Regions from separate parts of the Desulfallas thermosapovorans DSM 6562 genome, predicted to be linked through region 3. Evidence: riboswitches for the same ligand, from Rfam matches in the RefSeq annotation. Region 3 holds a riboswitch; each other region holds the start of a gene.
What was found. A riboswitch is a leader RNA that binds a small molecule or an ion and turns the genes downstream of it on or off. The one in region 3 is predicted to bind molybdenum cofactor.
Positions count from the first base shown of each region.

Region 1 (8,024 bases), on a different contig from region 3:
TTCTAGATTAGCACTGCATTGCGGTTATGGCAAGAAATAATTTGCTATAGTACATATAAGCTATGATTATAGTTGTTCATAATAAAACACCCGCCAGACAAGGGGCGGGTGTTTGTCACGGTTGCAATTATTCAACATGTTCAATTATCAAAGCACTCTCACAAAATGGACAAAATCTAGGTTCATCTTCTTTTTTTGCCCAGAATATCATACCGCAGTCCTTACACTTATATGCAGTTATTTTATTTTCCACCGCCGAATCCTCCCCCGTCTTTGTTATGCATAATAATGATTACATTAAATTATATAACAAAGTTTAAATGTCCTGCATATAAACTTACCGGGAGCTATCCTCGCCAAAATCTCTAATGAACATGGCGGCCTTTGAGCTGTCCAGAAAATCATGCATATCATGAATACCCAGGCGCTGTAACAACTCCAAGACATATTTATTATCCACCGGTGTAAGGGAACCGGCCTCTTTACTGTAATTTTCCACGTATTGACGGCCTTCCACCGGGTCTATGATAACCTTGGGCCCACCCACACAACCCCCGTTACAGCCCATACCTTCCAAAAAGTTCCCTTTAATATAGCCTGCCAAAACATCTTTGAGCATTCTCCGGCAATCCTGCACCCCATCGGCATGGATGGCCTGGATCTTAATTTTTCTTTCGGGTCTTAATTTATTTAACGTTTCTGAAATAGCCCGGCTAACCCCGCCGGTTCTGGCATATATCCTACCCGCGGACGAGGAATGCTCGCTTTCGTCATCATCCATTTCAGACGGGTTTATGCCCACCGCCTCAAATATTTGCTCCAATTCCCGAAAAGTCAGTACAGCATCCACGGCATCTCTAATATCGGGCTCCTTGGCTTCCGCTTTTTTTGCGATACAGGGGCCGATAAATACCACCTTGGCACCGGGATGCAGGTGTTTGATACCCCTGCCACAGGCTACCATGGGTGATACGGAAGGGGATATATGCGGCACCAGGTCCTTATAGACCCTTTTAACCATGGATACCCAGATGGGACAGCACATACTGGTAAGCATGAAATCTTCTTCCCGGGTGACATGCCGGTCAAATTCCAATGCTTCTTTTAGAGTAAGCATATCGGCAAAAAGGGCTACTTCCACCATACCATAAAAACCCAGTCTTTTCAGGGCTGCCCGCATTTTGCCGGGGGTTACCGCAGGGCCAAACTGGCCGATGAAAGCAGGCGCTATAATGGCAAAAACCGGCACCTTGCGGTCTTTCAAAAGTTTTATCAGCGGCACAAATTCCTTCTTATCCACCAGCGAGTAATGTTTGCATACCTCCACACACCTGCCGCACCCAGTGCAGTTGTTGGGGGTGATAACCACATTTCCCTCCATATCGCGCACAATGGCACCAAAAAGACATGCTGCTTCACAGTTATCATCGCCCGCATCACAATGACCACTGCAATCCCGAATTTTAAACACCACTGTATTGGGGTCGCCACCCCCCGCAGCATAAAGCAGATACTGGTCTGTAATACTGTCGCCGTCTCGAATTTTGGCCATTTCGTTATCCATATCACCGCGGTAGGCTGATTTAACCAGTTTTTTAAAAATTTCCTCGTACTTTGATTCAGGCATTCGGCTCACCTTTTATAATATTGGTCAATATATGTAATATTGCCGTTTTCTGATTAATTATGAGTCGAAACCTGTAAAAATAATGCAGTTTTTCCATCTAATAACGAGTTATACCGGCATTGCAAGACAATAGATGGCTTATAAATATAAAAGAGACAAAGTTAAAATATTTACCACCGGCGGCAAAAAAATAAACTACCCCAGCACGGGTAGTTTTGGCCTGACTTCGCTAATTCAATAAAAGCGGTATAACTTTTATATCGGTTTTACACTCCGGACAGGTAACCCGGCAATGTTTCGGTAATTTATCAAAGGTCACTTCTTTACCGCAAAAGGTACATTTTACTGCCGGTTTCCCGTCACTGTTTCTATATTCCCGGGCTTTATCATCCAAACTGCAAGACGAACAACTTCCGCAACCTGACATACATTCTCTCCCCCCGATATTTTTTTATAGTGTGACCGCACTCTCACCGGCTACATAACCTGAGGGCCAGGCCCACTGCAGGTTGTAACCACCGTAGTCCCCATCGATATCGAGCACCTCCCCGGCGAAAAAAAGCCCGGGCACCAGCTTTGAAGCCATATTTTCTGGTCCACGTCCCGGACAGCTACTCCTTCGGTGGTTACCTGTGCCTGCTGCCAGGTATTGGTGCCGGTAACTACAAAGCGCCAATCCTTTAATATATCTATTATAGCATTTCTCTCCGCCGTGGTAACCTGTCCCGCCGGTTTGTGAATATCTGCAATCCCGGCCTCTTTAACAGCGGTACAGCGCTGAGGGCAAGTATGGGAGGACCGGAAATACCGTAATCAGTAAACAGTATCTCCACTTTGATTTTTTCCCGCCATTATTAACCTTCATAAATTAAGACCCCTATCACCTTTTGTCAAACAGTACCCGCAGCTTACCATAATTTATTAAACTAAATCCAGTCAAATCCTTCTAACAAAATATTGACCGGCCCGTCCGAATTTTATGGCAGCATGCAGACAAAACTATGGTTATGTACCTATTGCAAATAAATTTTTACAACGTTATTATTATATAAATGAGTAAAATATAACTCTTCGAGTCGGGATATCCTGCAGACTTTATGTTATGGATGCCTGACCGGTAGGGTGGACCGGGAAACCGGACCGCCTCCCATTGCGGAAAGAAGAGAACCGCTAGGTTATAACCCTGCATGCTCCTTCTTGGCAATGCAGGGCTTTTTATTTTTTCCAGGATCATAAGACAAGGAAGGGGGGAAAATAAAGCTTAGCGGTTTTATTCCCAGTAGTTATATTGAAAAAAATAAACAAGGAAAAGGGAGGAATAATTAATGCAAAGAAAAAGCCCGCTTATTGTGATGATCTTAGTGCTGGCGCTGTTGACGGCGCTGGTGGGCTGCGCTCAGAATGCAAATGACAACCAGCAGCAGGAGCAACAATCGGCCCAACCGGATAATAAAAATATTATCCTGGCCACCACCACCAGCACCCAGGATAGCGGTTTGCTGGATGTGTTGGTACCCCAATTCCAGGAACAAACCGGCTACACTGTTAAAACAGTGCCCGTAGGGACCGGGCAGGCATTGGAAATGGGCAAAATGGGCAACGCCGATGTGCTGTTGGTACATGCTCCTGACGCCGAAAAGCCGCTGGTGGAAGACCAGACGGTCATTAACTACCAGCTGGTTATGCATAATGATTTCGTGCTGCTGGGCCCCCCCGGGGACCCGGCCCAGGTGAAAGGTACCACCGATATTCTGGAGGCATTCAGAAAGATAGCGGATAATGGCGCATTGTTTATTTCCCGGGGCGATGACTCGGGTACTGATAAAATGGAAAAAAGCCTGTGGAAAGACGCCGGAATTGACCCTGCAGGACAAGCATGGTATCAGGAAACCGGTCAGGGCATGGGTGCCAGCATAACCGTAGCCAACGAAAAACAGGCCTACATACTCAGTGACCGCGGTACCTTCCTGGCCCAATCAAAAAACATCGATCTGGAGATTGTTTCCGAAGGTGACGAAGCGTTGAAAAACATTTACCACGTCATGCAGGTGAACCCGGAAAAATTCGACCGGATTAATGCCGAAGGGGCCAAAGCCTTTGTGGAGTTTATGATCGATAAAGATACCCAGGAAACAATCAAGGAATTCGGTGTGGATAAATACGGCAGTCCGCTGTTCTTCCCTGACAGGCTGGACGGTTAAAAAAATTGTACCGCTCAAGGATAAACAACAGACCCTCTATCGCCTGACCAAAAAGGTGCAAGCCAGTCAATTCAGCTGACTGCACCTTTTCATTTTTCAATTTTATCTCGTCATAGCAACACTTAATAAAAAAGCCGTTACTTACCGCTTAACATATTTTTGGCAATAACCACCCGCTGAATCTGGTTGGTACCTTCATAAATTTGGGTGATTTTGGCGTCGCGCATCATCCGCTCCAAGGGGTACTCCTTCATATAGCCATAACCGCCCAGCACCTGCAGCGCGTCAACCGTAACCTGCATGGCTGTATCCGAGGCAAACAGCTTGCACATGGAGGAAAACAGGCTGATATCGGTGGTCGAAGTATTATTCTCCGCAGCATGTTCAATTAAGAAAGCAGCTTTATAAACCAGCTGCCGGGCCGCTTCCACCCGGGTGGCCATATCCGCCAGCATAAATTGCAGCCCCTGGAAAGTAGCTATGGGCTTGCCGAATTGAACCCGCTCTTTGGCGTAATTAACGGCATAATCCAGAGCTCCCTGGGCAATACCAACAGCCTGGGCACCGATAACGGGACGGGTACGGTCAAGGGTCATCATGGCAATTTTAAACCCGTCACCCTCTTTACCCATCAAATTTTCCACCGGAACAGGACAATTATCAAAAATAACCTCCGTGGTTTCAGAGCCCCTAATGCCCATTTTATGTTCCTTTTTGCCAATAATTATACCAGGGTAATTTTTCTCCACAATAAACGCGCTTAAACCTTTTAATCCAGCCTTGGGATCTACGGTGGCGAAAACAGTGAATACATCGGCAATACTACCGTTGGTGATAAAGCACTTTTGCCCCGAAAGCAAATACTTATCCCCTTCCCGCACAGCCCTTGTCTTCACAGCGCCCGCGTCAGAGCCCGCGTTAGGTTCGGTAAGGGCAAAGGCACAGATTTGGTCACCGTCGGCAATGCCCGGCAGGTATTTTTCCTTTTGAGCCTCGGAACCACCCACCAGTATGGGCATCATGCCCAATTCCTGGGCTGCCACTATCAGTGACACAGCGGCCGACGCTTTGGCGATCTCCTCCACAATCAAGCATACCGAAGGCAGTCCGGCCCCGGTGCCGCCATATTCCTCGGGTATCCCGGCCCCCAGCAACCCCTGTTCTGCGATCAGCTCCTTTAAATCCCACGGGTATTCGTCCTTTTCATCAATTTCCGCCGCCCGGGGGGCCACCTTGTCTTCAGCCAACCGTTTCACTATTTGGCGTAGCATTTCCTGTTCTTCCGTCAGTTGATACGACATACTAAACCTCCTCTTTTTACATAATTTCACATGCTGTAGGTAAAGACAGATAAGATTGGTTCTGGTAAGCAGTTGCCGCACATATACATTTTATCTCCTCTTGGTTTATTAATATTGGACACCCGGTGATCAATTCCTTTATACATGTTAGAAATTTATTATATTTTTGAATATTATAAATAAGGGTTGCTAAATTGCAATTATTGACTATAATTGTGCAGCACAGGAAATACTACAGGGAAATGAAATGAATGAGATAGCCCACCATCAACAAAAGGAGTGGTAAAATTTATGGATCCGGATAAAGCATATGTCAACAAATTAGAGGGCGAAATAAAGGAACGCCGGGCTGAAATCGATGAATTAAAGGCCAATATCCAGCAGGCGCAAGCCGAAGCACAGTTACAGTATGATGATGGAATTGAACAGGCCCGGGAAAACATCTCCGAATTTAAAGAAGCTTCGGGGGATGCCTGGAGCGATATTAAAAACGGCGTAATGGACGCTTGGAGCGAATTAGCCAATGCTGCCAACAAAGCAGCTTCAAAATTCAAACAAAAGTAATTAACAAGCCTCCTTCTTAAAGCAGCGTCAAAAGAGCGCTGCTTTACTCTTTAAACTATTCATGCCTGTTCTCCGGAGGGCAGCACAGTAGCAGCAACGGGATTATTCCCGCGCGTTGCGCAGCCGCCTGACATACAGCCTGCCCTCCCGGGATATCCGGTAATAGGTGTGGTTCATATGCTTCGTCCAACTCTTTTCACGGTGATAGTTTTCCAACATCTTCCCTTCAACCCTTTCCAACAGGCCCTTTTCCAGCAGCTTTTCCAAACGGCGGCGGGACTCTGCAACATCCAGTCCTATATTTATGCCCAATCTCCAAGCATACTCCGCCCCTGCATAATCAATAAACTTCAGTATGGCCAGGTCAGTCTCGTCTTCCTGTTCAACCTCCAAATAACCATTATCCATCAACCAGCGGTAAAGCTGTCCTGCTTTATCGTTAAGCATACTATTGTACTCATCATATAACAACCACAGCTCTTGCTCCTCTGCGGACAAGTTTTTACCGGACCATGTTTGACCTGTTTGATCCTTCCCGAGACCCAGCATAACCTCAAGATCAGCAACATCCCGTACAATTTTTTTTAATTCACTTGCCGTAAGGCATATGCTATTCAGCTCATGCAGCCTCTTGGCCAACCCGGGCAGTTTTTCAGGGTCGGTGCTGACTTCGGGCTGGGCCAGCAGAACCGCCAAGTTTTCATACTCTTCCTCAACTTGCCCGAGCAGCTTCCAGATATCCTCATCACTTAAATATTTAGCGTTAAAAACCGACACTTTTGACATCACCACCGGCATTTAAGTTATCACACCGCAAGCAAGCATTAAAAATTACCTGCTTGTGAGAATGTGTTCAACTTAAGGCTCAGGTATGATTACCAGCTGTTTTCTATCTCGTCCAGTATATCACATACATTTTTATCCCTATTCAATATATCCAGGACAGCCTGCCAGAAATATTCCTCACAATCATCCCGCCGCCATTCATAGTCGGCCCCCCCGGATAAACCGCATTCAACCAACGCATCCTCACCGGGTATAAAAACGATATCTGGCAACCCTTGACCGGGTTTTTCCGGTTGGATAGCCATAATAATAAATATGGCACCGTCAATATACAACTCAACCCAATACTGCCCTGCACCCTGCTTCATAAAAACATCATAATCATCAAGCACCAACAACCCCCAAATAACCGTAGCGGCCCGCAGGCTGTAAGCCGCCATATCAAAAGGGTGGTCCCATTTTTTTCGCAGCGCATCATTAACTGCAGAGGTAATATCCAATACTTGCTTAACCTGGTCTAATTGACAAAACACATTCAACTCTCCCTTTGCTTAATTTTAGTTAGTTAACCTTGGAAATTAATTCAATAAAAGCTGTTACCAGATTGGGGTCAAATTGTATACCGGCACAGCTGTTCAGTTCCGCCAGTGCCTCTTCTCTGCTAAAGGTCCGGCGATAAGGTCGGTCGCTGGTCATGGCATCATAAGCATCCGCTATGGCCAGAATACGACAGGCCAGCGGGATTTCTTCACCTTTGAGCCCCCGGGGATAGCCCCCGCCATTCCACCACTCATGGTGCTTTAAAATCAATTCGGCAATGGGCTCCAAATCCGGTACCGATAAAGCAATGCGATGGCCGATTTCACAATGCCGCTGCATTTGGGCAACCTCCTCGCCGGTTAAAGGGCCGGGCTTAAATAATATACCATCCGGAACCCCTACTTTACCTATGTCATGAAACCTGGCCAGCAAGCATAATTTCTCAACGTCATCTTCCGGCAGACCAATGTGCTCAGCCATATCCACCACCAAATCCCGCAATCGATCAATATGCCCCTCATTTATATGATCTCTAGCCTCCAGCGCTTTCATCATTGTGCGCACAATGGCATTGCGAGCACTTTGTTTGTTATTCAGTTTTTCCCTGTACATGTTATCATCCGCTTCTTTGTATATGTCCCGCAAACCGGTATTCTTATCATTTACCGCAAAGCCAACGGACAAACTCAAGGGCAAATCGGGGTCAACCGCATTATGATTGTTTATAGCCTTGTGAATTCTACGGCAGATATCTTTCACAACCCTTTTATCACTGTTGGTCAGCAGAACTGCAAACTCATCGCCTCCCACCCTGGCAACAATATCACCCTGGCGCAACGAACCCTTAAGTATTTTGGCGGTCAGCTGCAGCAATCTATCGCCGGTATCGTGCCCCAGGGTATCGTTAATCAATTTGAGCCCGTCCACATCGCAGATTATTAACCCCAGCGATTCCCGACCGCTTTCCAACCGGCGCATTTCCATATCAAAATAAGCCCTGTTATA
Region 1 covers NZ_VNHM01000016.1:50,774-58,797, reverse strand. Annotated here, with positions in the region: gene LX24_RS15200 (hypothetical protein) at 128-253, opposite strand; gene LX24_RS12450 ([Fe-Fe] hydrogenase large subunit C-terminal domain-containing protein) at 338-1,627, opposite strand; partial or broken gene LX24_RS12445 (NAD(P)/FAD-dependent oxidoreductase) at 2,079-2,392, opposite strand; molybdenum cofactor riboswitch at 2,685-2,806, shown strand; gene LX24_RS12440 (ABC transporter substrate-binding protein) at 2,953-3,828, shown strand; gene LX24_RS12435 (acyl-CoA dehydrogenase family protein) at 3,966-5,129, opposite strand; gene LX24_RS12430 (sll1863 family stress response protein) at 5,421-5,693, shown strand; gene LX24_RS12425 (DUF2250 domain-containing protein) at 5,796-6,470, opposite strand; gene LX24_RS12420 (hypothetical protein) at 6,569-7,012, opposite strand; gene LX24_RS12415 (diguanylate cyclase domain-containing protein) at 7,041-8,024, opposite strand, start outside.
Region 1: another riboswitch for molybdenum cofactor. It lies ahead of LX24_RS12440 (ABC transporter substrate-binding protein); the one in region 3 lies ahead of LX24_RS11135 (molybdopterin-binding protein).

Region 2 (8,024 bases), on a different contig from region 3:
CCCGGGCCAGGGCTGTCGATGAGAGGCGGGCCAGGGGAGAAGAGCTTTCTCCCCTGGCGGGAATCCCCACGGCCGCCGGTGACAATATATGCACCCGGGGAGTCAAGACCACCTGTGCTTCCCAGATATTATACAATTTTATCCCGCCCTATGATGCCACCGTAGCCGGGAGGTTAAAGGGAGCCGGTGCCATACTCGTGGGCAAATGTAACATGGATGAGTTTGCCATGGGTTCCTCCACCGAGAATTCAGGGTATTTCGCCACCAGCAATCCCTTTGACTTTGATGCCGTACCCGGCGGTTCCGGCGGGGGGGCTGCAGCAGCGGTGGCCGCAGGTGAGGCGGCCTTTGCTTTGGGCACGGACGCCGGGGGCGGTATCCGCCAGCCGGCGGCCTTTTGTGGTGTTATAGGGTTTAAACCTACATACGGTTACGCCTCCCGGTTTGGCTTGATATCCCATGTTTCCTCTTTGGGGCAAATCGGGGTCTTTACCAGGGATATGACGGATCTTGCTCTGATCCTGAACGAAATTTGCGGTCACGATGATAAAGATGCTACATCAGCCTCTGTGGATGTGCCGGACTTTAGAAAGAGCCTGGTGAACGACGTCAAGGGGTTAAGGATTGGCCTGCCCGGAGAATATTTCGGTACGGACGTGTCGCCCCGTGTGGCGGCAAAGGTCCGGGAGGCCATTGTTAAACTGGAAGAATTGGGGGCCGTTTGCGAAGAGGTGGCCATGCCCCATATCGAATACGCCCCGGCCGCCCATTACATCATATCCTCGGCTGAAGCCAGTTCCAACCTGGCCCGTTTTGACGGAATCAGGCATGGCCTCAGGGTGGAAGCTGAAGATGTGCTGACCATGTTCAAAAAAACCCGCGGCCAGGGTTTTGGTGAAGAGGTGAAAAGACGCATCATGCTGGGCACCTTTGCCTTAAGTGCCGGTAATTATGAGGCTTATTACGTTAAAGCCCTAAAGGTGCGTACTCTGGTCAAACAGGACTTTGACCGGGCCTTTGAAAAATTTGACTGCCTGTTAACACCCACCAGCCCTGCCACCCCTTTCAAAATAGGAGAAAAAGCGGGCGATCCAGTGGCTATGTACCTGTCCAAAGTCTACACCATGCCGGCTAACCTGGCCGGGGTGCCTGCCATGTCCCTGCCCTTTGGTTTGGTGGAGGGGCTGCCTGTGGGATTGCAGCTAATGGCCCGGCATTTTGACGAAGGGACTCTGCTCAGGGTGGGCTATACCCTGGAGCAAAGTACTGACCAAACCAGGTTAAAACCCGGATTATTGCTTTAATTTTGTTCACAGGGGGTGCAAAATGAGTAGATACGAAGCTGTCATTGGCTTGGAGGTTCACGTAGAGTTAAAGACGGATACCAAAATATTTTGCGGCTGTTCTACGGAATTCGGGAAGGAACCCAACACCCAGGTGTGTCCCGTTTGCCTGGGCCTGCCCGGTAGTACAGGTGTTTTAAATAAAAAGGTTGTGGAATTGGCAACCAGGGCTGGTTTGGCTCTAAACTGTGAGATAGGTACTTATACCTGGTTTGATAGAAAAAATTATTATTATCCCGACCTGCCCAAAGGCTATCAAATTTCCCAGGTATTCCGGCCAATCGCTTATAATGGATATCTTGATATAGATGTTGATGGCGAGAAAAAAAGAATTAACATTACCAGGGCGCATATTGAAGAGGATCCCGGGAAACTGGTCCATTCAGGCGGGTCCATTACCAGTTCACGTTACTCTTATGTGGACTACAACCGGTCCGGTATGCCCCTCATTGAAATAGTTTCGGAACCTGACATTCGCTCGGGCGCAGAAGCTAAAGCCTATCTGGAGAAACTGAAGGCCCATCTGGAATATGCCGGTGTTTCCGATGTGAAAATGGAGCAAGGCTCGCTGCGCTGTGACGCCAACGTTTCGGTTCGCCCCGTTGGGACTACCACACTGGGTACAAAAACCGAGATAAAGAATATGAACTCTTTCCGGGCTGTGCAAAGGGCCATTGAATATGAAGTGGAAAGGCAAATAGATGTACTGGAAGACGGCGGAAAGGTGGTTCAGGAAACCCGTGGATGGGATGAAAACAAGGGTATAACCGTGTCCATGCGCAACAAGGAAAACCCGGACTACAGGTGTTTCATCGAGCATGAGCTTCCTCCCATCGAGCTGACGGAAGAATGGATAGAGGAGGTCAGGGCTTCCATCCCGGAATTGCCCGACGCCCGCCGGAGGCGCCTGGTGGAAGAGCACGGGCTGCCGGATTACGATGCCGGCGTAATTACCAGTTCCCTGGCCCTGGCTGAGTTCTTTGACGCTGCGTTAAAAGAGTTTCCCGATGCGAAAACAGTAAGCAACTGGATCATGGGTGAACTTTTGCGGCTGTTGAATGCCCGTAATATGGAATTGGGTGAATCCAGGATTACCCCCGGCGGCCTGGCTTCATTGCTGCAGTTGATTAAAAAGGGTACCATCAGTAATAAGATCGGTAAAGAGGTATTCGAGGTTATGTTCGAGGAGGGCAAAGACCCGGAGCAGATTGTCAAGGAAAGGGGTTTGTCCCAGATATCCGACCAGGGGCAACTAGCCCAAATTATTGATGAGGTTATTGCCAAAAACCCCAAATCGGTGGCGGATTACCAGTCCGGTAAGAAGCAGGCCATCGGTTTTTTGGTGGGTCAGGTGATGAAAGCCACCAGGGGCCAGGCCAACCCCGGTGTGGTCAATTCCATGCTGCGGGAAAAACTGGGGGAATAGAAGAAATAATAGGGCGAAAAAAAATTAAGATTCCAAATAAAAGCCACCTGTGAAATGTTTGGGCATTTCACAGGTGGCTTTTATTTAACCCGGGAAATTTAGCCCGGCGAGCGAAAGGTACCACCACCCGGCTTTTGGTGTGGATATTACATAAAATTATACAGCAGAGCCATGGTAACAATGCCCACCAGCAAGCTGTAGAACAGGCTTCTGGTTTTGATGGCCACCAGCAGTGTGGGTATGAAGGCCCAGATATATTTATTCTGAATACTGATATTAATTTCGCCCTCCGGTGCCAGTACACTTATCGCCGTTAAAGCGCCCAAAACCGCCGGGGCCACAAAGGAGAGCCACCGTTTCACCGGTTCAGGGAACTCATAGCGGGAAAACATTGCCACCGGCAGGATACGTGGCAACAGGGACACCAGCGAAACACCGATGATCATGATCCAGATACTATTTCCGCTCACTGATGAACACCCCCAAACTGGCTGCGGCAATGGTTGCTATGATGATATTAAACATATTTGCCATGGTGGCAGGCATTAAATAACCAATTAACAAACAAATAAAGGCGGAGGATAAAGCCACAATAACATCCGGTTTATTTCTGATCATAAGCACCAGCAGGCAAATATACATTGCCGGCAGAGTAAAACCCAGGCCCAGGCGGTCCGTGTCGCCGATATAGCTGCCCAGTATGGCGCCCAGCAATGTACTGGCGATCCAGCCAGTATGTGAACTAAGGTTAAGTCCAGCCATGTAGGAAGCGGTGGGCGCATGCTGCTGGTAGCGGTTCATGGCCACGGCATAGGTTTCATCGGTCAGCCCGTAGGATAAAATGCTGCCCGTGGCGGTTGGGACATGGCCCTTGAGGTAAGGCACCAGTGATGTGGAAAACAGCAAATATCTTAAATTCACTAAAACGTTGGCCAGGATAATGGTGAATACCGCTCCGCCGGCTTGCAAAACTCCAATGGCGATATACTGTCCGGCCCCTGTAAAGCACAACACCGACATCATGGTGGCCTGGACAATTGACATGCCCACATCAGTTGCCAGCACCCCAAAGGCAAAACCCAAAGGTAAATAGCCCAACACTATCGGGATGGAGTCGTTTATTCCCTGTTTCAATTCTTGCGTTTGCATTTTACGTCCCCGTTCCAGTTTTAAGAATAACAATATTTTACCTATTATAGTACTTTAAACGCGTTTTTTCATTATTATTTTTTGCCAAGTCCGCTACTTTCTTGACGCGTTATCAAGCATCATATAAAATACTACTGGTTTGAATAATCAATAAATTAAAACAGCTCTCCGAGTTCAATAACCTGTTAACCATGTTATGGTTCTTGAACCGGCAGGGTATGCCGGGAAACCGGCCTGCCTCCCATTGCGGAAAGGAGATGATAAACCCTGGGTATGACCGGGCTTTGTTTCCTTTTGGCAGGACAAAGCCCGTTTATTTTCCATTAATACCGGTAAAACAGGTTGTGAACTTGTCGAAAAATTATTTTAAATTTGAACCATATCATTAAGTTAAAAGGAGAATTCGGTATATGACCACCCAACAGGTATTCAGCGTATGCGGTATGTGCACTGTGCGTTGCCCCATCATGGCCGAGGTAAAAAATGACAATGTGCAATTGCTCCAGGGAAATCCTCACGTACCTGCGATGAAGGGGACCATATGCCCCAAGGGTGCCGCTGGAATTGCACTGCTTCATGATCATGAACGTATCCAGGGGCCAATGATTCGCGAGGGCAAGCGCGGTGAAGGTAAATGGCGCCAGGTCAGTTGGGATGAGGCCTTGGAGGAAACCGCCGCCAGGCTCAAAGCGGTGATGGATAAACACGGGGCGCGCAGCGTCGCCTTTTCGGACCGCAGCGGGCCGTTTAAAGATTTGCACCAGGCGTTTGTGCGCGGTTTGGGCTCCCCCAACTATACCAATCACGACAGTTCCTGTGCCCGCAATGTGCACCACGCCTGCATTTCCGTCACCGGTGCAGGCCGCGAGGAACTGGTTTACGATTATAAAAACGCCAGGCATGTGGTATTTCAAACACGCAATATATTTGAGGCTATCAACGTGCAGGAGGTTACTAACCTGACTGCAGCCATGGACGCGGGCTGCAAGATCACGGTTATTGATATCCGGGCCACTATTTCGGCGACGAAGGCTGACCGGTTCCTATTGGTTAGACCCGGAAGTGACTACGCCCTTAACCTGGCAGTTATTCACGAGCTCTTATTCAAGAAACTCTATGATGCTGAATATGCCGCCCGCTGGATAAATGATCTCGGCCAGTTGGAAGAATTTGTACGCCCGTACAGCCCGGAATGGGCCGAAGGGGAAACCGGGGTTCCCGCCGGTGAAATCCGGCGCTTCGTGCAGGAAATTGCCGCCGCCAGGCCGGCCGTGATCTGGCACCCCGGCTGGATGACCGCCCGCTATACCGATTCTTTTTATGTCTCCCGTACAGCTTATATCATCAATGCCCTCCTGGGTTCCATCGGTGCCAGGGGTGGTTTGATGTTTACCAAAAAACCCGGCGACGTTGGGAGGAAGGGTTTGAATAAACTGGCGGACCTGTTCCCCAAGCCCACCGAGAAGCGTGCGGACGGTGTGGGGTGGCTTTACAAGCATTTTGATGCGGGGCCGGGCTTGGCCCACCTGGTTTACAAGGCCATGGAAACCGGTGAACCATACCCGGTGAAGGCCTATATCGCCTACCGCCATGATCCCTTGATGGGTTTTCCCGACCCGGATCGCCTGCGGCAAATATTCGATCATTTGGATCTGCTGGTATCCGTTAGCTTTACGTGGTCGGACACCGCCTGGTATTCAGATATAGTGCTGCCCCTGTCCACCTATCTCGAGCGGGAAAGTATCATGGCCTGTAAAAACGGGCTACGGCCCTATTTCTTCGTGCGCCGGCGGGCTGTTCAGCCGCGCTTCGATACGCGGGCGGACTGGGAGATCATCTGCGGGCTGGCCAGGCGCCTGGGGATTGGCGAGCTGGCCTTTAGCTCTATTGAGGATATCTGGAACTACCAGTTGGAGGGCACCGGGGTACGGCCTGAGGATTTCAATGCCACCGGTTTTGTAAACCTGGCCCAGCCCGTTGAAGACCCGCCCTTTACGGAACCCAGGTTTAAAACGCCCTCCGGTAAAATCGATATTATTTCCGAGAGGCTCGAAAAACAGGGTATTCCATCTTTAAAACCTTACACTGCCCCGAAACGGCCGCCCAAAGGGCAATTCCGCCTGACCTTTGGCCGCTGTGCCGTGCACACCCAGGGCCATACCGTGAACAACCCCATGTTGTCGGAACTGATGTCCGAAAACGTATTGTGGATTAACGACCGGGCTGCGGCAGAACTTCAGATTACCGATGGGGAGCGGGTCACGGTCAGCCGGGACGGCTATTCCGAAACCATCCGGGCCAAAGTGACCCCGCTGATTCACCCCGAAGCTGTATTCGTGGTTCATGGCTTTGGCCACCGCCTGCCGGTGGAGAGCCGTGCCTATGGTAAAGGCCTGGCCGACAATTGTTTTATGCAGGGTGGACTGGAAATCTGGGATCAGGCCGGGGGCAGCATAGCCATGCAGGAACATTTCGTTACCGTCTCTAAATGCTAAGGTATTCCTGTGGCTATCTTAACCATCTCATGTAGCAGTCCCGGAAAACGCTATTAATCTACAAATTAGATATGTATAACTTGAAAAACCTACCCTTGAAGAAATCGGGTAGGTTTTTCGCTGTACATCTTTTTGTTGCAGCAGTTATTTGCATGTGTGGTTATCGTTGACATAGATCAAGATGAAGGTGAAATAATTGCCCTGATTGGTCCAAGTGGATGCGGCAAGTCAACGATTTTGAATATCGCAGCGGGTTTTGAAAAACCGGATGAAGGTAGCAGCTTGTTTGACGGCGAGCTAGTTGCAGGTCCTTCCTCAAAGAGAAGTGTGGTCTTTCAATCAGCCGTTCTTTTCCCCTGGCTTACGGTGAAGCAAAACGTTGCCTATGGTTTAAAGCTTAAGAAGTTGAGTCGCCATGTGCAGGATGAAAAATGTGCAAAGTATATTGGCCTGGTGGGCCTGAAAGGCTTTGAGCATTATTACCCCCATCAATTATCCGGTGGAATGCAGCAGCGGGTTTCCATTGCCAGGGTACTGGTCATGGAACCGAAAATGCTGCTTATGGACGAACCATTTGCAGCATTGGATGCCCAGACCAGGCTCTCCATGCAGCAACTACTATTATCTATTTCCATGCAGCTTAATCCCTCTATTCTTTTTATTACGCATGATGTCGAGGAGGCATTGATGTTAGCCGACAGGATTTATGTTATGAGCAGGCTTCCGGGCCGTATCAAACATGAAATTAGTGTACCGTTTCCAAAACCGAGGTCAATATCATTGCTTGGTAACTCCTTGTTTTCCGAGGTGAAGCATAAAATTTTGCAGCTTTTGTTCGATTATGGTAATCCCTGATGGTCCATGGTTTTGGCCACCGCCTGCCGGTGGAGAGCCGTGCCTATGATAAAGGCCTGGCTGTATGCAACATACTGTGCAACATACATAAAAGTGCCACTGGAAGTCCTACAAAAAGGGGATGTATATCTAAAGGTAAGAAAAATTGGCTCAGCAGGGTTGCCACCGGGGCTAAAATAACTGCGCGGAGAACCCCCCGGGGGCGCACCCGGGCAGGAATAAAAACCGCTGCTAATAGCGGTAGAAATACAGTAACACCGCGCAATGCATTTGAAAGATAAGTCCAATCCAGAATTAAAGTACCGCCCGAAAACAACACCATAGCCAGCGCTACCGCACCCGTGCCGGCGGTAAATAAACGTCCGGCCCGGAGTAGAGCTTTGTCAGAAACACCGGGGTGAAGGGTTGCATAAACATCGCGGGTAAGTACTGTACTTACCCCCAGGGTCAGGGCACCGCCCGTGAGAATTAGAGAGATCAGCAGGGTGGCATTAGCTACACCGCCCAACCAGGGACTAAGGTATAAATTGAAGAAAACGGGCAGAGCAAAGACAGGGTTAATACCGGGATGGGCTACCTTCATAAATAGGCCGATAATTACCCCGGCGAAGCCGTACATGGGTATTAGTGCAGCAGCAACCAGGGCGCCAATCTTTGCTGAACGTACATCCCGCCCGGCAAAAAGAGGCTGTAGGAACGCCTGGGTGGAGGCAAAGCCTACGAGAACCGAAAAAAGACCGCCCAATTCAACAAGCG
Region 2 covers NZ_VNHM01000003.1:21,238-29,261, reverse strand. Annotated here, with positions in the region: gene gatA (Asp-tRNA(Asn)/Glu-tRNA(Gln) amidotransferase subunit GatA) at 1-1,304, shown strand, start outside; gene gatB (Asp-tRNA(Asn)/Glu-tRNA(Gln) amidotransferase subunit GatB) at 1,327-2,769, shown strand; gene LX24_RS03355 (AzlD domain-containing protein) at 2,916-3,239, opposite strand; gene LX24_RS03350 (AzlC family ABC transporter permease) at 3,226-3,918, opposite strand; molybdenum cofactor riboswitch at 4,073-4,189, shown strand; gene LX24_RS03345 (molybdopterin-containing oxidoreductase family protein) at 4,329-6,413, shown strand; gene LX24_RS03340 (ABC transporter ATP-binding protein) at 6,570-7,268, shown strand; gene LX24_RS03335 (sodium:solute symporter family protein) at 7,312-8,024, opposite strand, start outside.
Region 2: another riboswitch for molybdenum cofactor. It lies ahead of LX24_RS03345 (molybdopterin-containing oxidoreductase family protein); the one in region 3 lies ahead of LX24_RS11135 (molybdopterin-binding protein).

Region 3 (8,024 bases):
CGGTTAAACCCTTCCGGTCCCTCTGGGTGGGTATTGTCACCACGGGCAGTGAGGTGTATACCGGGCGTATCCAGGACGGGTTTTGCAGTGTTTTGAAACAGAAAACAGCTCCTTACGGCGCCAGGGTGCTGGGACAGGTTATTGTGCCCGATGACCCCGGTATAATTTCCATGGAAATACGCCGGTTTGTTGGTGAAGGGGCGGAGCTGGTTCTGGTGACCGGCGGTATGTCGGTGGATCCCGATGATGTTACCCCCACCGGTATCAGGGGTACCGGTGCCGAGGTTGTTTTTTACGGCGCGCCGGTGCTGCCCGGGGCCATGTTTATGATGGCTTATCTCGGCCATGTGGCTGTTTGCGGGTTGCCCGGGTGTGTCATGTTTAACAAGGCCACGGTATTTGATATTGTGCTGCCCCGTATATTTGCCGGGGAGCGCTTGAGCCGCGGGGATATGGTCGCCCTGGGGCACGGTGGCTACTGCCAGGAATGCGCTGACTGCCGTTACCCGGATTGCTCCTTTGGCAAATCAGCCATGGTTTAAACGGGGGAAATTAAAATGCTGACAAATGTAACCCTTGAAGAGGCCTGTGAACTCATTACCGGCAACCTTATTCCCTTGCCCGGGCAATCCGTGGCACTGGCAGAGGCCGCCGGCCGCGTTTGTTACCAGGATATTTATGCCGCCCGTGATTTGCCTCCCTGCAGCCAGTCGGCGGTGGATGGTTATGCCGTGGCGATGGGAGATGAGGTTTGTAACCAATTTCAATTAAAAGGCAATCTTGGGCCGGGTGATTACCCGGATTTTTCCCTGGCACCGGGCCAGGCCGCCGGTGTGGTTACCGGCGGGCCGGTTCCCCCGGGCACCCGGGGTGTTATACCCTGGGAGTTTGCCGAAGTAAAGGGTGAGTATATTACCACCACCAAAGCTCTAAATCCCGGCGATAATATCAAGCCCCGGGGAGAGGACTTCCGCCGCGGTGATATTGTCGCCCGGCGCGGTAATATCGTTGGACCAGGGCTGGTGGGTGTCCTGGCTGCTTGCGGTAATGGTAAAGTAAAGGTCTTTGCCCGGCCCAAAGTGGCTGTTTTAGGCCTGGGGCGTGGAATTGTGCCCTATCACGCGGTGCCCGCTCCGGGCGAAACCAGGGACTGTAACGGCCCGGTTCTGGAGGTCCTTGCCAGGCGTGAAGGCGCCGAAGTGCTGGGGGTGGAGACAGCTGGCCATATGGAGTCGGCCGGGGGCAGGGAATGTCTAAAAAAGCTGCTGCGGAAGGCTGATGTGGTTATAACCACCGGCGGTGCGGCTTCGGGCGCTTACGACCAGGCCCTCGATTTAATCAGGCAAACCGGGGCACGGGTTTTGTTCTGGGGGGTCAGGATTAAACCGGGCAGCCACAGCGGGGCTGCAGTACTTGATTCCAGGCTGATTGTTTCGTTGTCGGGTAATCCGGCCGCCTGTGTGGTGGGTTATCACCTGCTGGTCGCCCCGGCGCTGCGCGCCCTGCAGGGGCTGGACCCGCAACCGGCGCGTTTTGACGCGGTATGTAAAAACCGGTGGCCTAAAAAAGGCGGGACCCGCAGGTTTGTAAGGGGCTATATTTCCAGGAATCAAAATCAATGGCAGGTTAACTTTCTACCGGGACAGAAGTCCAGCATGCTCCGCTCTTTAATCGACTATAACGCTTTAATTGATTTGCCCGCCGGGCACCCGCCCGTAGAAGAAGGACAAAGGGTATCGGTCATTCCCCTGTTTACCCTTTAAAAGCGTGCCTGTTCGGTTCCCTTGGGCACGCCATCTTTAGTACTTTAATCCCCTGGCGCTTAACATAAATATGGTAGCATAATTCCTTAAAGTACTAAAACAGATCCGGGCTGTGCTGGATAAGGCCACGGCCCGAATCTGTTGTTGCTATTTTGCCCATAGTGGTAGCTCCCTTTTCCGGCGTAGCAAGCTTAACTGCGGTTGTTTTGATATGTCTCTGCAAAAAATAACTTAACAGCTAAAACTGGAGGCCCGGGGTATCTGTGTCAAACCGGTGCCTGGTAATCCCTTGTTCAATGTTAATATCTCATCCCCCAAAAAGCCTGCATCATCTTCATCGTGAGATACAATAACAAAGGGAATTTGCCATAGTGTGTGGATGTCTTTGAGCTCCCGCCTGAGTTTTATCTTGGAGTTTTTATCCAGCGCGCTGAACGGCTCGTCCAATAGCAGTAATTCCGGCTGTATCGCCAGCGCCCTGGCCAGGGCCACCCGCTGTTTCTCGCCGCCGGACAGGTGTCGCGGGTAACGGTCCTTTAGGTGCCCCACTCCGAAGGAGTCCAGTAAATCCAAGGCGTTCACCGGGGCGCCGGCAAGGCGTTGTTTGCTGTTTTTTAAACCATACATGACGTTTTGCTTGACGGTCATGTGGGGAAACAGGGCATAATCCTGGAACAGGTAGCCCACGTTTCTCTTTCTGGTGGGGATATTGATTTTATCCGCCGAGGAATAAAGGGTTCTGCCATTTAGGCGGATAATACCCGACGTGGGTTTGCGCAGCCCGGCCAGGCAATGCAGGACCGTGGTCTTGCCGGCCCCGGAGGGTCCCCACAGCACCAGGATACGATTGTCCAGCTTTAGTTCCAGGTTTAATTCAAAGTGCCATAATTTTTTAACAATCCTGGCTTCAAGCATTGTTGTATCACCGTAAATTAAAATTTTTGTTTCTTGGCCCAGCGGTTGACCCAGTAAATAACCAGGAAGCTGAAAACCGTAATTATGGCCACCAGGGTCCGGGCTGTGCCGTCATCACCGGATTCCACGGCAAAGTAAATGGCCAGGGGAATGGTCTGGGTCTGGCCTGGGATGTTGCCCGCCACCATCAATGTAGCCCCGAATTCCCCCATGGCCCGGGCAAAGGAAAGCACCACTCCGGCCAGAATGCCGGGCCAGGCCAGGGGCAAGGTGATGGTGAAAAAAATTCTGATTTCACTGGCACCCAGTGTCCGGGCCGCCTTTTCATAATTAACATCCACGCTTAGAAAAGCTCCCTTGGCGCTCTGGTACATCAGGGGAAAGGCCACCACGGTGGAGGCCAACACCGCCGCCCACCAGGTAAAAATAAGGGTTAATCCCAGGCCGGCCAGGGTATGCCCCAGCAAGCCGTTTTTGCCGATGATCATCAAAAGACCATACCCGATGACCGAGGGGGGTAGCACCATGGGCAAGGTAATCAGGGCTTCCAGCACATCCTTGCCGGGAAACTCCAGGCGGGAGAGAAGTCTGGCCAGGGGCAGGCCGGTGATTAAAACCACCGTGACGGCAATCAGGGCCACCCTGATGGAAAGGAACACCGGAAACCAGTCATTTAATTGCACAAACATATTATGGTGCCTTTAATTCTCCGGGGTTTTTAAAACCGTACCGGGCAAATATTTCCCTTGCTTCCGGACCGTCAAGGAAATTCATAAATGCCTCTGTTGCCGCTTGCTGTTTGGTGTTCTTGATGATGGCCATGGGGTAGACGATGGGTTTATGTGTATCTGCCGGAGCCGCCGCCAACACTTTGATATTATCGCCCATCAGTGCATCTGAATGATAAACCAGCCCGGCATCCACGTTTCCGGTTTCCACATAGGTCAGCACCTGGCGCACATCTTTGGCCAACACCAGCTTGGGTTGGATGGCATCCCACAGGCCCATGCCGGTCAGCGCCTCCCGGGCATACTTGCCGGCGGGTACTGACTCCGGCGCACCGATGCTGATTTTGTTGACCTGATCCCCGGTGAGCTCATCAAAGCCGCTCAAGGGGCTGTCTTTGCCTGCAATGAGGACCAGTTCGTTGCCCAGTAAATCGCTCCTGGAATCCTCAATAATGAGCCCTTTCTCTTCCAGGGCATCCATTTGGGATTGGCCTGCGGAAATAAACAGGTCCACCGGAGCTCCTTCCTCAATCTGTTTTTGCAGGGCGCCCGACGATGCGAAGTTATAAGTGAGGGTAACATTTGGATTTTCCCTGGTATACACTTGCTCGATTTCCCTGGCTGCATCCTGCAGGCTTGCTGCCGCAGAAACGGTGAGATTGATTTTTTCGCTGCTATCGTTGTCGCCGCAGCCGGTGAGGACAAGTAGAAGGATAAACATCCCCAAAGGTAATAGCAGTAGTCTCTTCATCTTCATTGCATAACCCCCTTCGTAATTTTACAGCAATGTTATTGGTTGGTTGACAAGTATTTTTCCAGGCGCAACAAGACATAACAACTGACAAATTGACTTGTTTGTAGCATTGTTGGGCGCAGTCTTTGAATGCGTTCAAGGTGGTATTGCGAAACACAACGTAACAAAACATATCATAACGTAACTATGCTGGTAATAATAAGGCACTTGTGATTAGTTTGTCAAGATATTTTTGTAATGTTTTGAACAGTGACGATATCCGTCTAAGATTTGTAATAAATGGGTGTTCCGATTTGGTTAGCCAGGAGAAAGTGGCGTGTCGTTTCGATACAATAGTGCCAAAATGGATCTATTGGCCGGCCGGGTATAATGCGGAATTCAAACATGTTGAGAATTGTTTGTCGAGCAAGAAAATATATGGCGGGCAATAGGGGAACGTGTCCTGAGCCTGGTTGTATTGTTTATTTGGCATGGGTCTTGCATATTACTATACACAGACTAACAACCAACAACAATATGATAACTGCTCCGAGCCAGGTATGTCTAAAGCGATTGCTATGATGGCCTGGCCGGCAGGGTTCGCTGGGAAACCGGCGGGCCTCCCAGTGCGGAAAGGAGTACAGTAATATACTTTTGGTCTATCAAAGGCCGGGGTGCTGTATCTTTACCGCATTCCGGTCTTTTTGTTTGCGTTTGGGGAATATTTCATGGACAGCTTGTGAAATATATCCTATTCTGTTTGCGTTTTGGCGAAGGGGGAGAAAACTGTGAAAGCGGTTCCGGTACAGGAGGCAGTGGGGATGGTGCTTTGCCATGACCTTACCGAAATTGTGCCCGGCAAGGTTAAAAAGCCGTTATTTAAAAAGGGCCATGTGGTGAAGCCCGAGGATATTCCCAGGTTGCTGGACATTGGTAAAGAGCATCTTTATGTGTGGGAAATGCGCGAAGGGATACTGCACGAAAATGAGGCGGCGCAGCGCATGGCCGCGGCGGCCGCCGGTGAAGGAGTTTATTTAACGGAGCCCAGTGAGGGCAAAGTTAGCCTGGTGGCCGCCATGGATGGGCTGCTGAAGATTAATTCCAGTGCCCTTTCTTTGGTTAATGAACAGGAACAGGTCATGTTTGCCACCTTGCACTCCAACCAGCTTGTTAAAAAGGACCGGGTGGTGGCCGGTACACGCATTATCCCGCTGGTAATTGATGAAAAAATCATCACCGGCGTGGAGCACATATGCCGGGATTCCTTTCCCTTAGTGGAGGTAAAGCCGTTAAAAGCTATGCGGGTTGGTCTGGTTACCACCGGCAGCGAGGTGTACAGCGGGCGTATCCAGGATAAGTTTGGTCCCGTGGTGACAGCTAAACTGGCCCAGTGGGGCAGTGAAGTTACCAGGCAGATTCTGGTGTCCGACAGTATAGATATGATTGTGACTGCCATTAATGAGTTAATCCGAGAGGGGGTAGATATGATCCTGGTAACCGGCGGGATGTCGGTGGACCCCGATGATGTAACGCCCGCGGGGGTGGTTGCCGCCGGGGGGCGCATAATCAGTTACGGTGCACCCGCTCTACCGGGGGCCATGTTCATGATGGCTTATATCGGCGAATTACCGGTAATGGGCCTTCCCGGGTGTGTTATGTATCATAGAAGCAGTATTTTTGATTTAATAGCACCGCGGGTTCTGGCAGGGGAAAAAATCTCGCGCCGGGATATTGCCGTTCTGGGTTATGGCGGGCTGTGTTCCAACTGCAGCCAGTGCCGTTTCCCCGACTGCAGTTTTGGCAAAAGCATTTAATGCGACGCCGGCAATGTATTTGGCCGGTTTAGCGCAAGACTATTAAAATAGGAGGTTAAGTTAATGATTAAGAAAAAGCTTAACATCAACGGTGCCAGCATGTCGCTGGTTGTTGACCCGGAAGCCCTTCTGGTGGATGTTATCCGGGGACAGCTGCACCTTACCGGTACCAAGGTGGGCTGCGGCAAGGGCCAGTGCGGCGCCTGTTCGGTGATTATGAACGGCAAAGTTATCCGTTCCTGTATCACCAAAATGAAAAGGGTACCCGATGAGTCCATTATCACCACCATTGAGGGCATTGGCACCCCCACCAATCTCCATGCTCTCCAACTGGCCTGGGTCAAGCACGGTAGCGCCCAGTGCGGTTTTTGCGCCCCCGGCTTTATAGTTTCCGCCAAGGCGCTGCTGGACGAGAATAACAATCCCACCAGGGAAGAGGTGCGGGACTGGTTCCAGAAGCATAAGAACGTTTGCCGCTGCACGGGGTACAAGCCCCTGGTGGATGCCGTGATGGATGCCGCCCGCCTGGTGCGCGGTGAAATTACCGCAGCCGACCTGGAGTTTCAAATGCCGGAAGATGGTAAAATCCTGGGCACCGATTACCCGCGTCCCTCGGCGATTGGTAAAGTTACCGGTACCATTGATTACGGCGCTGACTTTGGCCTGAAAATGCCTCCGGGCACTTTACGGCTCAAGCTGGTTCAGGCCCAGGTTTCCCACGCCAAGATTTTATCCATAGACACCTCCGAAGCGGAAAAAATGCCCGGTGTTTATAAAGTGGTTACCTATAAAGATGTCAAGGGCAAAAACCGTATCAACGGCCTTAACCTCCCCGGCAATAAGGGGGACAGCTACGACCGTCCCATACTGTGCGATGAAAAGGTATTCCAGTTTGGCGACGCCATTGCCATTGTTTGTGCCGATACCGAAGCCCACGCCCAGGCCGCGGTGGAAAAGGTCCATGTGGAGCTGGAAGTGCTGCCGGCTTACATGAGTGCCCCTGCCGCCATGGAGCCCGATGCCATTGAAATTCACCCCGGTACTCCCAACGTTTATTTCAGGCAGTACAACATCAAGGGTGAGGATACCGCTCCCCTGATGGAAAAGGCGGACGTGGTGGTATCCATGGAAGACCTGTATGTTGGTCGCCAGCCCCACCTGCCCATTGAGCCCGACGTTGCCGCCGCTTATTATGACGAAAACGGCAACCTGCAAATCCTGTCCAAGAGTATCGGTCTGGACCTCCACGCCGCTATGATAGCTGAAGGCCTGGGCCTGGAGGCCGGTAAAAACCTGTTCCTGTCCCAGTTCCCCGGTGTGGGCGGCACCTTCGGTTACAAGTTCAGCCCCACCATTGAAGCGCTGGTGGGAGTGGCAACCATGGCCACCGGTAAACCCTGCTTCCTGAACTTTGATTATTACCAGCAAATTATTTACACCGGCAAGCGGTCGCCCTTCTTTGTGGACATTAAATTTGGCGCCAATAAGGATGGCAAGATTAATGCCATGGAATACAACTATGCTGTTGACCACGGCCCGTACTCCGAGTTTGGTGACCTGCTTACCGTGCGGGGAGTCCAGTTCATCGGCGCCGGTTACGGTATACCCAACATCAGGGGGGTTGGTTACACGGTTTGCACCAACCATGCCTGGGGCTCCGCCTTCAGGGCTTACGGTTCACCCCAAAGCCTGTTTGCCTCCGAGACCCTGATGGATGTGCTGGCTGAAAAACTGGGCATGGATCCGCTGGAGCTGCGTTATATTAACGCCTATCGTCCCGGCGATACCAACCCCTCCGGTCACGAGCCCGAGGTATATTCGATGGTTCCGTTGCTTGACGCCATCCGGCCCAAGTACCAGGAAGCCCTGAAGAGGGCCAAGGAAGAATCCACCCCCGAGAAAAAACGTGGTGTCGGTATATCCGTCGGTGTTTACGGCTGCGGCCTGGACGGCCCGGACAGTGCCGAAGTGTGGGTGGAACTGCTGCACGACGGCAGAGTCCAGGTGAGCACCAACTGGCAGGACCACGGCCAGGGGGCTGACATGGGATTGCTGGCCACTGCCCATGAAA
Region 3 covers NZ_VNHM01000013.1:14,220-22,243, forward strand. Annotated here, with positions in the region: gene LX24_RS11110 (molybdopterin-binding protein) at 1-542, shown strand, start outside; gene LX24_RS11115 (molybdopterin molybdotransferase MoeA) at 558-1,763, shown strand; partial or broken gene LX24_RS11120 (ATP-binding cassette domain-containing protein) at 2,184-2,678, opposite strand; gene modB (molybdate ABC transporter permease subunit) at 2,696-3,367, opposite strand; gene modA (molybdate ABC transporter substrate-binding protein) at 3,369-4,157, opposite strand; molybdenum cofactor riboswitch at 4,675-4,794, shown strand; gene LX24_RS11135 (molybdopterin-binding protein) at 4,928-5,953, shown strand; gene LX24_RS11140 (molybdopterin-dependent aldehyde oxidoreductase) at 6,017-8,024, shown strand, end outside.